DNA from 3 places in the Sphingomonas sp. AAP5 genome. Region 3 is predicted to be linked to each of the others. Evidence: predicted binding sites of a transcription regulator. Region 3 holds the regulator's gene; each other region holds the start of a gene.
The links. The regulator LexA, encoded in region 3, represses DNA repair genes until DNA is damaged. The targets are predictions, from matches to a motif close to GTTCCNCNCTTGTTCT.
Positions count from the first base shown of each region.

Region 1: radA (DNA repair protein RadA) is a predicted target of LexA. The motif match lies at 1,555-1,570, and genes of this name have one in related genera.
Region 2: E2E30_RS17950 (ImuA family protein) is a predicted target of LexA. The motif match lies at 2,231-2,246, and genes of this name have one in related genera.

Region 1 covers NZ_CP037913.1:1,985,274-1,989,172, forward strand. Annotated here, with positions in the region: gene E2E30_RS09155 (CvpA family protein) at 1-117, opposite strand, end outside; gene radA (DNA repair protein RadA) at 161-1,534, opposite strand; gene E2E30_RS09165 (BLUF domain-containing protein) at 1,683-2,093, shown strand; gene E2E30_RS09170 (glutathione binding-like protein) at 2,097-2,801, opposite strand; gene E2E30_RS09175 (glycosyltransferase family 4 protein) at 2,878-3,899, shown strand, end outside.
Region 2 covers NZ_CP037913.1:3,854,809-3,858,707, forward strand. Annotated here, with positions in the region: gene E2E30_RS17945 (DNA polymerase Y family protein) at 1-1,537, opposite strand, end outside; gene E2E30_RS17950 (ImuA family protein) at 1,455-2,159, opposite strand; gene E2E30_RS17955 (thiamine pyrophosphate-dependent enzyme) at 2,408-3,709, shown strand; gene E2E30_RS17960 (alpha-ketoacid dehydrogenase subunit beta) at 3,873-3,899, shown strand, end outside.
Region 3 covers NZ_CP037913.1:714,807-718,705, reverse strand. Annotated here, with positions in the region: gene E2E30_RS03275 (TonB-dependent receptor) at 1-11, opposite strand, end outside; gene E2E30_RS03270 (BLUF domain-containing protein) at 355-690, shown strand; gene E2E30_RS03265 (hypothetical protein) at 687-1,001, shown strand; gene lexA (transcriptional repressor LexA) at 1,072-1,737, shown strand; gene E2E30_RS03255 (DUF4287 domain-containing protein) at 1,798-2,010, opposite strand; gene E2E30_RS03250 (ComEC/Rec2 family competence protein) at 2,087-3,899, opposite strand, start outside.

The DNA.
Region 1 (3,899 bases), 1.3 Mb from region 3:
GATCGCCACCCAGGCGAACAGCGAGAGCACTTCGGTGACGAACCCGCGCACGAGCCCGAGCGTGGCCGATCCGCCAACGGTGAGCAGGACAAGGATATCGAGCGCGGTAAGATGCATCCCCGCGCCTTATCGCCGAGCGATGGGTTAAGTCGAGGGGCTGCTATCGTCCAAGCATATGCTCGACGAAACTCCCGAGCGTGCGGAAGCCGGTCAGCTTCAACCCGCTCTTGTCGTCCTGCACCGCGGCGGGCAGCAACGCGCGCTCGAAACCGAGCTTGCCCGCTTCCTTCAGCCGCAAGGCGCCGTGCGCGACCGGCCGGACTTCGCCTGACAGCGCAAGCTCGCCGAACACCACCGCATCGGCGGGCACCGGCCGCTCAGACAGCGCCGAGATCAACGCCGCCGCCACCGCGAGATCGGCCGCCGGATCCTGCACGCGGTAGCCGCCCGCAATGTTGAGATAGACTTCGCTCGACGAGAAACTCAGGCCACACCGCGCCTCGAGCACCGCGAGCACCATCGCCAGCCGCCCGCTGTCCCAGCCGACCACCGCGCGCCGCGGCGTCGCCCCGCTCGCGAGCCGTACGACGAGCGCCTGGATCTCGACCAGCACCGGCCGCGTGCCCTCGAGCGCGGGGAACACCGTCGTCCCCGTCATCCCCTCGTCGCGCTGCGTCAGGAACAGCGCCGAGGGATTGCCGACTTCGGACAAGCCTTCCGAGACCATCGCGAACACGCCGATCTCATCGGTCCCGCCGAAGCGGTTCTTGATCGCGCGCAGGATGCGATATTGGTGGCTGCGCTCGCCCTCGAAGCTCAGCACGGTGTCGACCATATGTTCGAGCACGCGTGGCCCCGCGATCGACCCGTCCTTCGTGACATGGCCGACCAGCACCACCGCCGTCCCGCGTTCCTTGGCGAAGCGGATCAACTCCTGCGCCGAAGCCCGTACCTGGCTGACGGTGCCCGGCGCGCCCTCGATCAGGTCACTGTGCATCGTCTGGATCGAATCGATCACCAGCAAGGCGGGTGGCTGCCCCTGCCCCAGCGTCGTCAGGATATCGCGCGTCGAACTCGCCGCGGCGAGCTGGACCGGCGCGTGCCCCAATCCCAGACGTCGCGCGCGCAGGCGGACCTGGTCGGCCGCCTCCTCGCCCGAGACGTACGCAACGCTCAGCCCCGCGAGCGCCATCTTCGCCGCCGCCTGGAGCAGCAGCGTCGACTTGCCGATCCCGGGATCGCCGCCGATCAGCGTCGCCGATCCCTCGACAAAGCCACCGCCAAGCGCGCGGTCGAGCTCGGCAATCCCCGACGTCATCCGTTCGGGCAGCGCGATCTCGGCATCGAGCCCGACCAGCGTCATCGTACGCCCACCCGACTGGAGGTTATGCTTGGCCTGGAACGGCGTCACCGTCCCACCGCCTGCTTCCTCGACCAGCGTGTTCCACTCGGCGCAATCGGCGCACTGCCCCTGCCAGCGGTGCGACACCGATCCACAGGCCTGGCAGACATAGCGTTTTTGAGGTTTGGCCATAGGACGAGCATAGCGAGCGGAGAACGAGAGGGGAACAGATTTTCCGACGCTGTACCCTTATGCGCTTTCAAAATGTCGTAGCGCGAGATCTTAACCGTTCTTTCGCGCTTTGCGCAGAAATTGGAGGTTCCAGATCTGGAGCGTAAGCATGCAGCGTCTTATCTATATAAGCAGCACGAGATCCCCGCTCACGACGGCGGAACTCGATGCTATCCTGATCGCCTCACGCCGTAACAATGCCGCCGTCGGCGTGACCGGCCTGCTCGTCGCGGGCGGACGCCGCTTCCTCCAGGCGCTCGAAGGCCCGGAAGCTGCCGTCGAGACGGTCTTCAACAGGATCAAGGCCGATCCGCGCCACCACGCCGTCGTCATCCTCTCGCGCACGACAATCGATACGCCGACCTTTGGCCAATGGGCGATGGGCTTCAGCCGCGGCGGCACGGGCGGCGGCGATGCGATGACGCTTTCCCAAACCGTCGCCACGCTGGTCGCGCCGATCACCGACCCGACCGTGCGCGGCTATTTCGAAGGCTTTGCGCAAGTCCACGCCGCCGCCTGAGCGCTACCCGCGCGCCGGGATGGTGAGCCCACGCTGCACCGCCGGCCGCGCGAGGCCACGCGCGAGCCACGCCTTGACGTTGGCAAAGTCGTCGAACCCGACAAGCGCGCCCGCACCGTAAAAGTCGACAACCGCGTTCACCCAACCCAGCATCGCGATATCGGCGATCGTATAGTCCGCGCCAACAAACCAGCGCTTGTCGGCGAGCGCGACATCCATCACGCCGAGCAATCGCCTGGTTTCTGCCACATAGCGGTCGCGCGGGCGCTTGTCCTCGAAGTCCTTGCCGGCGAACTTCACGAAGAAGCCCATCTGGCCGAACATCGGGCCGACGCCGCCCATCTGGAACATCACCCATTGGATCGCCTGAAGCCGCGCGACCGGGTCGCTCGGCAGGAACCGGCCGGTCTTCTCGGCAAGGTAGAGCAGGATCGCGCCCGATTCGAACAAGGCCAGCGGCGTGCCGCCCGGGCCGTCGGGATCGAGGATCGCGGGGATCTTGCCATTGGGGTTGAGCGATTCAAATTCGGGGGTCTTCTGGTCGTCCTTGGCGAAATCGACCAGGTGCGGCTCGTACGCCAACCCGGTTTCCTCGAGCATGATCGAGACCTTGACGCCATTCGGGGTCGGCAACGAATAGAGCTGCAACCGCTCGGGATGCTGTGCCGGCCAGCGCTTGGTGATCGGGAAAGCGGAAAGATCGGGCATTGCGAACTCCTTTGGCGCGCCACGATGGCGTGCAGGAGATAGTCACGCGCCCCGCGCTTCGCTATGGCGCCATCCGATGCAAGCTTCCGATCTCCGTGTCGCGCTCTTCAGCGGCAACTATAACTATACCCGCGATGGTGCGAACCAGACGCTCAATTTGCTCGTCGGCCATTTGCTGAGCCGCGGCGTCAAGGTGCGCGTCTATGCCCCCACCAGCCGCACGCCGGCTTTTCCGCCGACCGGCGACCTGGTCAGCGCACCCTCGATCAAGATCCCGCTGCGCGGCGAATACAAGCTGACGCGCGGCATGGGCAATCGCGTGCGGCGCGATCTGGCGGCGTTCGCGCCGAACCTGATCCACCTGTCGGCGCCCGACTGGCTCGGCCACAAGGCGCTCGCTTATGCCGAGAAGCACGACATCGCGTGCGTCGCTTCGTACCATACGCGCTTCGAGACCTATATGAGCTATTACGGGCTCGGGTTCCTCGTGCCGATGATGATCCGCGCGCAACAGCGCTTCTACAGCCGCGTCGACGAAGTGCTCGCGCCGAGCCAGATGATGGGCGAGATCCTGCACGACTGGGGCGTGCCGACGCCGGTCACGCGCTGGTCGCGCGGCGTCAATCACGAACGCTTCAATCCCGCGCGGCGCGATCTCGCGTGGCGCCGCAGCCTCGGCATCGCCGATGACGAGATCGCGGTCGGGTTCCTCGGCCGGCTGGTCAAGGAAAAGGGCCTCGACGTGTTCGCGCAGGCGCTCCGCGCGCTCGACCAGCGCGGCGTCAAGCATCGCACCTTCGTCGTCGGCGAAGGCCCCGCGCGCGACTGGTTCGCGCAGCAAGCGCCCAATGCGGTGTTCGCGGGCTATCTGACCGGCGACGATCTCGGGCGTGCGGTCGCGTCGATGGATGTGTTCTTCAACCCGAGCCTCACCGAAACCTTCGGCAACGTCACGCTCGAGGCGATGGCGGCGGGCGTGCCCGTGGTCGCGGCGCGCGCGTCGGGGGCGGTCGGGCTGATCGCCGATGGCGTGACCGGGCTGATCGTCCCGCCGACCGATATCGAAGGCTATGCCGATGCGCTCCAGCGCTTCTGCGA
Region 2 (3,899 bases), 850 kb from region 3:
GGTCGGCGACGAGCTCGACCGCCCGCGCGCCGAGCCCGGCCTGGCCGAGTGCGGTGACGAGCCGTGGCATCAGCTGGCCGAGCCAATGTTCGATCGCCTCGGCGGTGGCGATCGGTTCGGCGAAGCGCTGCACCACGCCGATCGGCTCGGGCACGGGCACGGGGTCGAGCGGTTCGGGGAGCCGCCCGGTCGCCTGGTCGAGCCGCGCGACGAGCGCGCCGCCGAAACGCCGCGCGAGCGGCGCGCGCGGGAGCGCGGCGAGCTGGCCGATCGTCTCGATGCCGAGCCGCTTGAGCAGCTCGATCGCGCGGCTGTCGAGCCGGAGCGCGCGGGTGGGGAGGGGGGCGAGCGCGTCGATATGGGCGGCGGGCGGGCAGACCAATATTCCGTCATCCCCGCGAAAGCGGGGATCCCGCTGCTGTCCGACCTTCGAAAAAGAAGCGGGGCCCCCGCTTTCGCGGGGGTGACGGGGGGTAGGGGCAGGCGAGACCGCAAACCGCGCGAGCGCCCACGCCGCGCCCGGCGTATCCGCCACCGCGACGCGCGCAGTGAAGCCGAGCCGGGCGAGGATGCGCACGATCCGCCGCGCCATTTGTGCTTCGCCGCCGAACAGATGCGCGACGCCGCTGATATCGAGGAACAGTCCGTCCTCGCCCGACGGCATCACCACCGGGCACCAGCGCCGCGCGGCAAGCGTCGCCAGCCGAAGCAACGCGGCGCGGTCGCCCGCGGGGTCGGCGGGGCGAATGTCGAGCTCGGGCACCAGCGCGCGCGCCTGCGTCACCGCCATGCCCGGCGCGAGCCCGAGCGCGCGCGCGGCGGGGCAGGCGGCGGCGATGACGAGCTGGTTGCCGGATTGGAGCGAGGTAATGCGGGGCGGCGGGGGCGATTCTGCCACACCGCCGTTCGTCACCCCGGCCTTGTGCCGGGGTCCACCCGTTACCGCACCCTGCCGCCCGAGTGGAGGCGTGGACCCCGGCACAAGGCCGGGGTGACGGAGGGGGGGGCACGGGGCAGGCGCTGGTGCTTTTCCTCCGCTCCCTGGAAGAGCGTCGGGTGAACAGCGCCCCGCGCTGTTCAGATCATGCTGGGGGCATGGCCGACCCGGCGCTGGGGCGGGGGTGGGTCTGCCCGTGGCGGCGCCGGCCCTCTCCTTAGACCGATCCACCCCCAGCCCCTCCATTCCAGTGAGGGGAGACGCGGCGCGCTCGACGCCGGCCTTGCGCGCATCCCACACCACCGCTCGCCCCTCGTCGGGCGGCATCGCCTTGAAGGGATGCGGCGCGGCTTCGCTCAAGCGCGCGGCGCGGCACGTGCGCGCGTTCGCGTCGGCCTCGCCGCTCCGTGCCCAGCGCGCGCCAGGCCGCCAGCCGCCACCGCGCGGCACCGAGCACGCCACCGCCTGCTCGCGCGCGACGGCCTCGGCGAGGCCCTGCGGATCTACGCTGGCGCCCTCAAGCGGCGCGGCTGAGCGCTCGGCCTGCGCCAGCCGTTCGATCGACCAGTCGGGCAGGTAGAGCGAGGCGACCCGTTTCATCGCATGCCTCCATCATCCAATCGGCGGATTCGCCGCCGCGTTGGCGGACTAGCTCCACCTGCCAGCGCGCTCGCCCGACGCCTGCATCGCCGACCGGCAGCGGTGCGGAGGGCGCCGAGGCGATCCGCCAGCGCGTCATCGCCGCCGAGGGCACGGCGAGCGGATTGCCACCCTCCCGCGCATGGCGTTTCATCAACAAGGCGATCGTCTTCCCGCCCTCGGCGGCAAGCTGCAGCCGCCGCGTATTGGGCATCGCCGCGCGCTTGACCTCGCCGACCACCGCGCCGAGCCCGCGATGCCGCAGGCCCTCCTCCATCAGCGCGAGCAGCTCGGCATCGTCGCCCGCCTCGGCATAGATCAGCCGCCCCGGCGCAAGACCCGCCTGGTAGAGCCCCGGTGCGAACAGGTCGCGCCGTCGCACCACCCACAGCACCGGCCCCCAGGCACGCGCCGCGATCCCCGCCATGAACAGCGTCGCCGCCGCATCGTCCGACGGCGCAGGGCTCGCCGCGGAAATCTCGTGGAGCGAATCGAGCCGCAGTCCGCCCGGCGCGAGCCGTTCGTCGATCGGCCCGATCCCGAAAGGCAGCACCGGGCGCCGACGCAGCCCGTCGCTTTCCACCTTCTTGAGGCTTTCGCGAAGCTCGGCGATGATGGCAGGACAGGACACGGGCACGACTCACTTGAAGCATCGTTCCTATTTTGTTCTCTTTGTCGCTGCAGAGTCAAGCTGGTCCGTCATCCCCGCGCGACGGGTCGTCGCATTCCGCGCAAAACGCCCCCTCGCCAAGCGCGTTGAAATTTTATAACAAGGCTCGAAGAACGATTCCGCCTGTCGGTCACAAGCCAGGCACGCGTTGTGGAGAGTATATGGCGACCGAGCGAGTCCCCGATCATTTGAAGCCCAATCTTGCGCCGTTGTCGCTGTACGTGCCCGAACCCAAGTTCCGGCCGGGCGATGCGGTCGATTTCACGCAGGTGCCGATCCCGCCCGCGGGCAAGGCGCGCCGCCCCGATCCGGCGGATGCGGCCGACACGTTCATCGATCTCGCGTTCGATCTGGTGCGCGTGCTCGACGACGAAGGCCAGGCGGTCGGCCCGTGGAATCCGCGCCTCTCGCCCGATACGCTGCGCGCGATGCTGCGCAGCATGGCGTTGGTCCGCGCGTTCGACGAGCGCATGTTTCGCGCGCAGCGCCAAGGCAAGACGAGCTTCTACATGAAGTGCACCGGCGAGGAGGCGGTCTCGGTCGCTGCCGCGCATGCGCTCGATTATGAAGACATGTGCTTCCCGTCGTACCGCCAGCAGGGCCTGCTGATCGCGCGCGGCTGGTCGATGGTCGACATGATGAACCAGATCTATTCGAACACCGCCGACCGACTGCAGGGCAAGCAGCTGCCGATCATGTATTCGGTCAAGGAAGCGGGCTTCTTCTCGATCTCGGGCAACCTCACGACGCAATATCCGCAAGCCGTCGGCTGGGCGATGGCGAGCGCCGCCAAGGGCGACACGCGGATCGCCGCGACCTGGTGCGGCGACGGATCGACCGCCGAGGGTGATTTCCACTCGGCTTGCACCTTCGCCAGCGTCTACCGCGCGCCGGTGATCTTCAACGTCGTCAACAATCAGTGGGCGATCTCGAGCTTCTCTGGCTTCGCCGGCGCCGAATCGACGACCTTCGCGGCGCGCGCGGTCGGCTATGGCATCGCCGGCCTGCGCGTCGACGGCAACGATGCGCTCGCGGTCTATGCCGCGACCTTGTGGGCGGCCGAGCGCGCGCGGACCAATCAGGGGCCCACGCTGATCGAGCATTTCACCTATCGCGCCGAAGGGCATTCGACCTCAGACGATCCGGGGCAATATCGCTCGGCTGGCGAGCCGACCGCGTGGCCGCTCGGCGATCCGATCAAGCGATTGAAGGACCATCTCATCGCGCTCGGCGAATGGGACGACGAGCGGCATGCGGCGCAGGACAAGGAATTGGCCGAGCAGGTCAAGGCCGCGCAAAAGCAGGCCGAGACCAACGGCGTGCTCGGCCACGGCCTGCACCAGCCGCTCGATACGCTGTTCGACGGCGTGTTCGAGGAAATGCCGTGGCATTTGCGCGAACAACAGGCGCAAATGATCGCCGAGGAGACCGCGAGCGGCCGGCCATGGGCGCGGAAAGCATGAGCGCCCCCCACGTCACCCCAGCGCAAGCTGGGGTCTCCCTGTTCCCGAGCGCGCGCGTGCCGCACGAGATCCCAGCCTGCGCTGGGATGACGGAGTTTATGTTGTGAGTGAAACGACCGAATCCAGCGTCATGCCCGCGGCAGACGCCGAACCCTCGACTCGCATGAACATGATCCAGGCGATCAACTCC
Region 3 (3,899 bases):
GACTTGGACATGATGTTCCCCCGATAGATGAAATAGGCTGCCCACACCGTTCGCCGCAGCGGACTTGTTGTCCTGCGCGGCGACGCGTCCGCGCTCCTGCGTGGTGCGGTGTGACCCCGACCGCGCGGCTAGGTCGGTATTGTGACGCGATTATGACAGGTGTGCCGCCACGTCTGCTTTGTCGACTGGCTGTGGCTTTCGAGTTGCACCGGGGCCTGCACGACGCCGACCACGGCGCGATCGTCAACGACAGTGCGCACCTGATTCAGGATACGATACCGATACACGATCCACCGCAACGACAGGCTGCCGACACCCCCCTAGCCCCGGCCCTCACGAGAAGGACACAAGGGCATGCGGCAAATCCTTTATGTCAGCGGGAACACCCTTTCGAGCGTCACGGCCGACCTTGCCGGCATCCTCGAACAATCGCGGCATAATACCGCGCTCGACAGGATCACCGGGCTGCGATGGTCGGATGGTCGCAGCTTGCTGCAAGTGCTCGAGCGTTCGCGCATGAGCGTCATGGCGACGTTCGCCCGCATCCTCGCCGACCCGCGTCATCATGCGCCGACCGTCCTCCAGCACCGCCATATTCGCCCCCTCGAATTCGGCGGCTGGACCATGGCGCACCCCGCGCCGGCGCCGCGGCCGACGCGGATGACGCCCAGATCGGGCGGCTGCTCGTGAACGCAACCGAAGCGGTGCGCACGCACTTCCACACGCTGATTTCGGCAGGCCATGTCGCCGCGCTCGCGCTCCCGGTCAGCGCGATCGGCACCCCGCCGCCCGCCCCGACGCCCGATTACGGCACCCCGCCGCCGCGGCGCGTCGATCGCCGGATCGGCGCACCCTTCCACAATGTCGGGCTCGCGCTGGCCAGCGCGTTTCGCGGGGGGCTGCAGGGCACCAACATTGACCATGACGCATGTATCGAAAAGCTCTGCGGCATCGCGGGGAGTGCGACCAGCGACTCGCAGGATATCTGCGCCGGACGGTGACAGCATCGCTTGACGGGCGATTTTTCGTTCCGTATAGGTTCGTCGTCTGTTCCGACGAAAGGGCCGCGCGATGCTTACCCGCAAGCAGCATGAGTTGATTTGCTTCATCAACGACCGGCTCGACGAGACCGGGGTATCGCCGTCCTTCGAGGAAATGAAGGAAGCGCTCGACCTCAAGTCGAAGTCGGGCGTCCATCGCTTGATCAGCGCGCTCGAGGAACGCCAGTTCATCCGCCGCCTGCCCAACCGCGCGCGGGCGCTCGAAGTGCTCAAGATGCCCGAGCGTGGAATCAAGACCCCGACCAAGGCGGCCCCCGCCGCCGCTTCGCGTGCAGCACCACAGCCTGCCAACGACGTGATCGAAATCCCGCTGCACGGCCGGATCGCGGCAGGCGTCCCGATCGAGGCGTTCGAGGGCGCGTCGATGCTCTCGGTCCCCGCGGCTTTGCTCGGCAATGGCGAGCATTATGCGCTCGAGGTGTCGGGCGATTCGATGGTCGAGGCGGGCATCCTCGATGGCGACTATGCGCTGATCAAGCGCCAGGATGTCGCGCGCGACGGCGAGATCGTCGTGGCTTTGATCGAAGAGAGCGAGGCGACGCTGAAATTCTTCCGCCGCGAAGGTGCGATGGTGCGGCTCGATCCGGCCAACCGCGCCTATGATCCGCAGCGTTATGCCCCAGCCCAGGTGCGCGTGCAGGGCAAGCTCGCCGGGCTGTTGCGCCGGTACGACTGAGCCACGGTCGGCGTGATCGACCGTCGCGCTTGAGGGTCGCGCGGCGAGCGATCGAGCGGCTCAGTCTTTGTGCTCGGCAAGGGTGTGAGCGACGATCGCGTTGGCGTGGCCGTGGCCCATGCCATGCTCGGTTTTCAGCATGGTGACGAGCGCCATGTGTTTTTCCGGCAAACGCTCGCGCACCAGCGCCTGCCACTCTGCGATCGGACGGCCATAGGTCTTCTCGATCGATGGAAAGTACGATGCGGGCCCTTTGATCGGTTGGTCAGCCACGGCGTGAAGGCTCCAAGATGCGGGAACGTCCCGAGGATCTTCCGGTATTTGGGGGAAGCCGCAAGGCCACCCCGCCCTATCGTTTCCCGTCCGTTACTGCTGCCCCAGCCCTCCCCGACAATCGAGCGCGCCAACGCATCCGGCCAACCCACCGCCGCCGACCAGCGTCGCCCTCCGGCGCCGCGATCCACGGATGCCGGTCGCCCGGATGGCGAACGGTCCGCACCGAATGCGATGCCAAAGCGATCGCAACGCCGCCGGTTTGCGCCAGCGTCTCGCGGTCGAGCCGCAGCCACTGCGGAACGCAATGGCGCGGCAAGCGCCGCTCGCTGATCACGATGTCGGCGCCGGCACACGCCGCGACGAGGTCGAGCGTCGGGACATGATACGCGCTGCGCGTCGCCAGGATGCGCCACTGTCGCCCTGCGACGGTCCGCGTCATCAGGCAGAGGTCGCGGCTGCAGCGCGCCTCGTGCTGCTCGGACATCAATACCGGGAGCGCAGCGATCCCGCCATTCTCGGCGAGCATGTCGGCGGTATAGTCCCCGGTCCGGTCGCGCAGCAAAGCCACGTCGCCCGCCGAGGTGCGGATCGCGACGTGCCGACCGTCTCCGGTGACGATCAGATCGGGCGCCGGGGTCGGCAGCGCCCATGCCAAGCCGATCGCTAGCGGCAGCGCCCCTAGCCGCCGCCAGCGCGTGCGCCACAGGCCGATCCACAATCCGCCCACCACCATCAGCGCGTAAGCGGCGCCGGGCATCGCCGGCAGCGGCGCGACCGAGCCCGGCACCGCCGCGGTCATGTGCGCAATCCACAACAGCAGATCGAGCGAGCGCGCCGTCAGCCACCAGAACGGCAGCCCCGCCCCCACCGTATCGAACAGCAACGCCAGCGCCTCGCACGGCATCGTCACGAACGTCGTCAGCGGGATCGCGACGATATTGGCGACCGCGCCGTAAATCCCCGCTTTGTGGAAGTGGAACAGCGCGATCGGCAGCAAAGCGAGCTCGACGACGATCCCGGTCAGCAGCAGCGACGCCAGTTCCCGCGCGATCCGCGCCAGTCGCGTCTGCTCGCGCGGCCCGAACCACACGCGCAACTGCGGATGCTCGTTGAGCGAGACGATCGCCGCGACCGCCGCGAACGACAGCTGAAAACTTGGTCCGGCGAGCGCCTCGGGATATAGCAACAGCACCACGATCGCCCCCGCCGCGACCAGCCGCAGCGTCAGCGCCTGCCGGCCCAGCGCCAAAGCGACCAGCACGAGCAACGCCGCGACGCACGAGCGGATCGTCGGCACCTCGGCCCCGGTCAGCAGCGTGTAGCCGATCGCCGCGAGCGCCCCCGCGCCCGCCGCGATCAACGGAACGCGCGTCTTCAGCGCGATCCACGGGCTGAGCGCGAGCAAGCGCGCGACCAGCAGCATCACCGCGCCGACCGCCGCGGTGATATGCAGACCGCTCACCGAGAGCAAATGCGCGAGCCCGGATCGGCGCATCGCCTCATTGTCGGCGAGCGGGATCCCGCCTTGATCCCCCGTCGCGAGCGATGCGGCGATGCCCCCCACCCCGCCCCCGCCAGCGCTCGCCTGGATATGCTGCGATAGGCGCTGCCGCAGGTCGCCGCCGCCTGTCCCACCGCCAGCGAGGATCGTGATCGGCGCAAAGCCACGCCCGGTCGCGCCGATCGCGTCGAACCAGGCGGTCCGCGCATAGTCGTACGCGCCGGGAACGCCTGGCGGCGGCGGCGGCATCAGCCGCCCCGAGAGCCGCAGCGTCGCCCCCGGCACCAGTCCCGCGGGAACGTCGGCATCGACGAGATTGACGCGAATATGCGCTGGCAACGTCGGCAACGGCCGAACCGGCCCGCGCGTCGCGGGCACCGCGAGC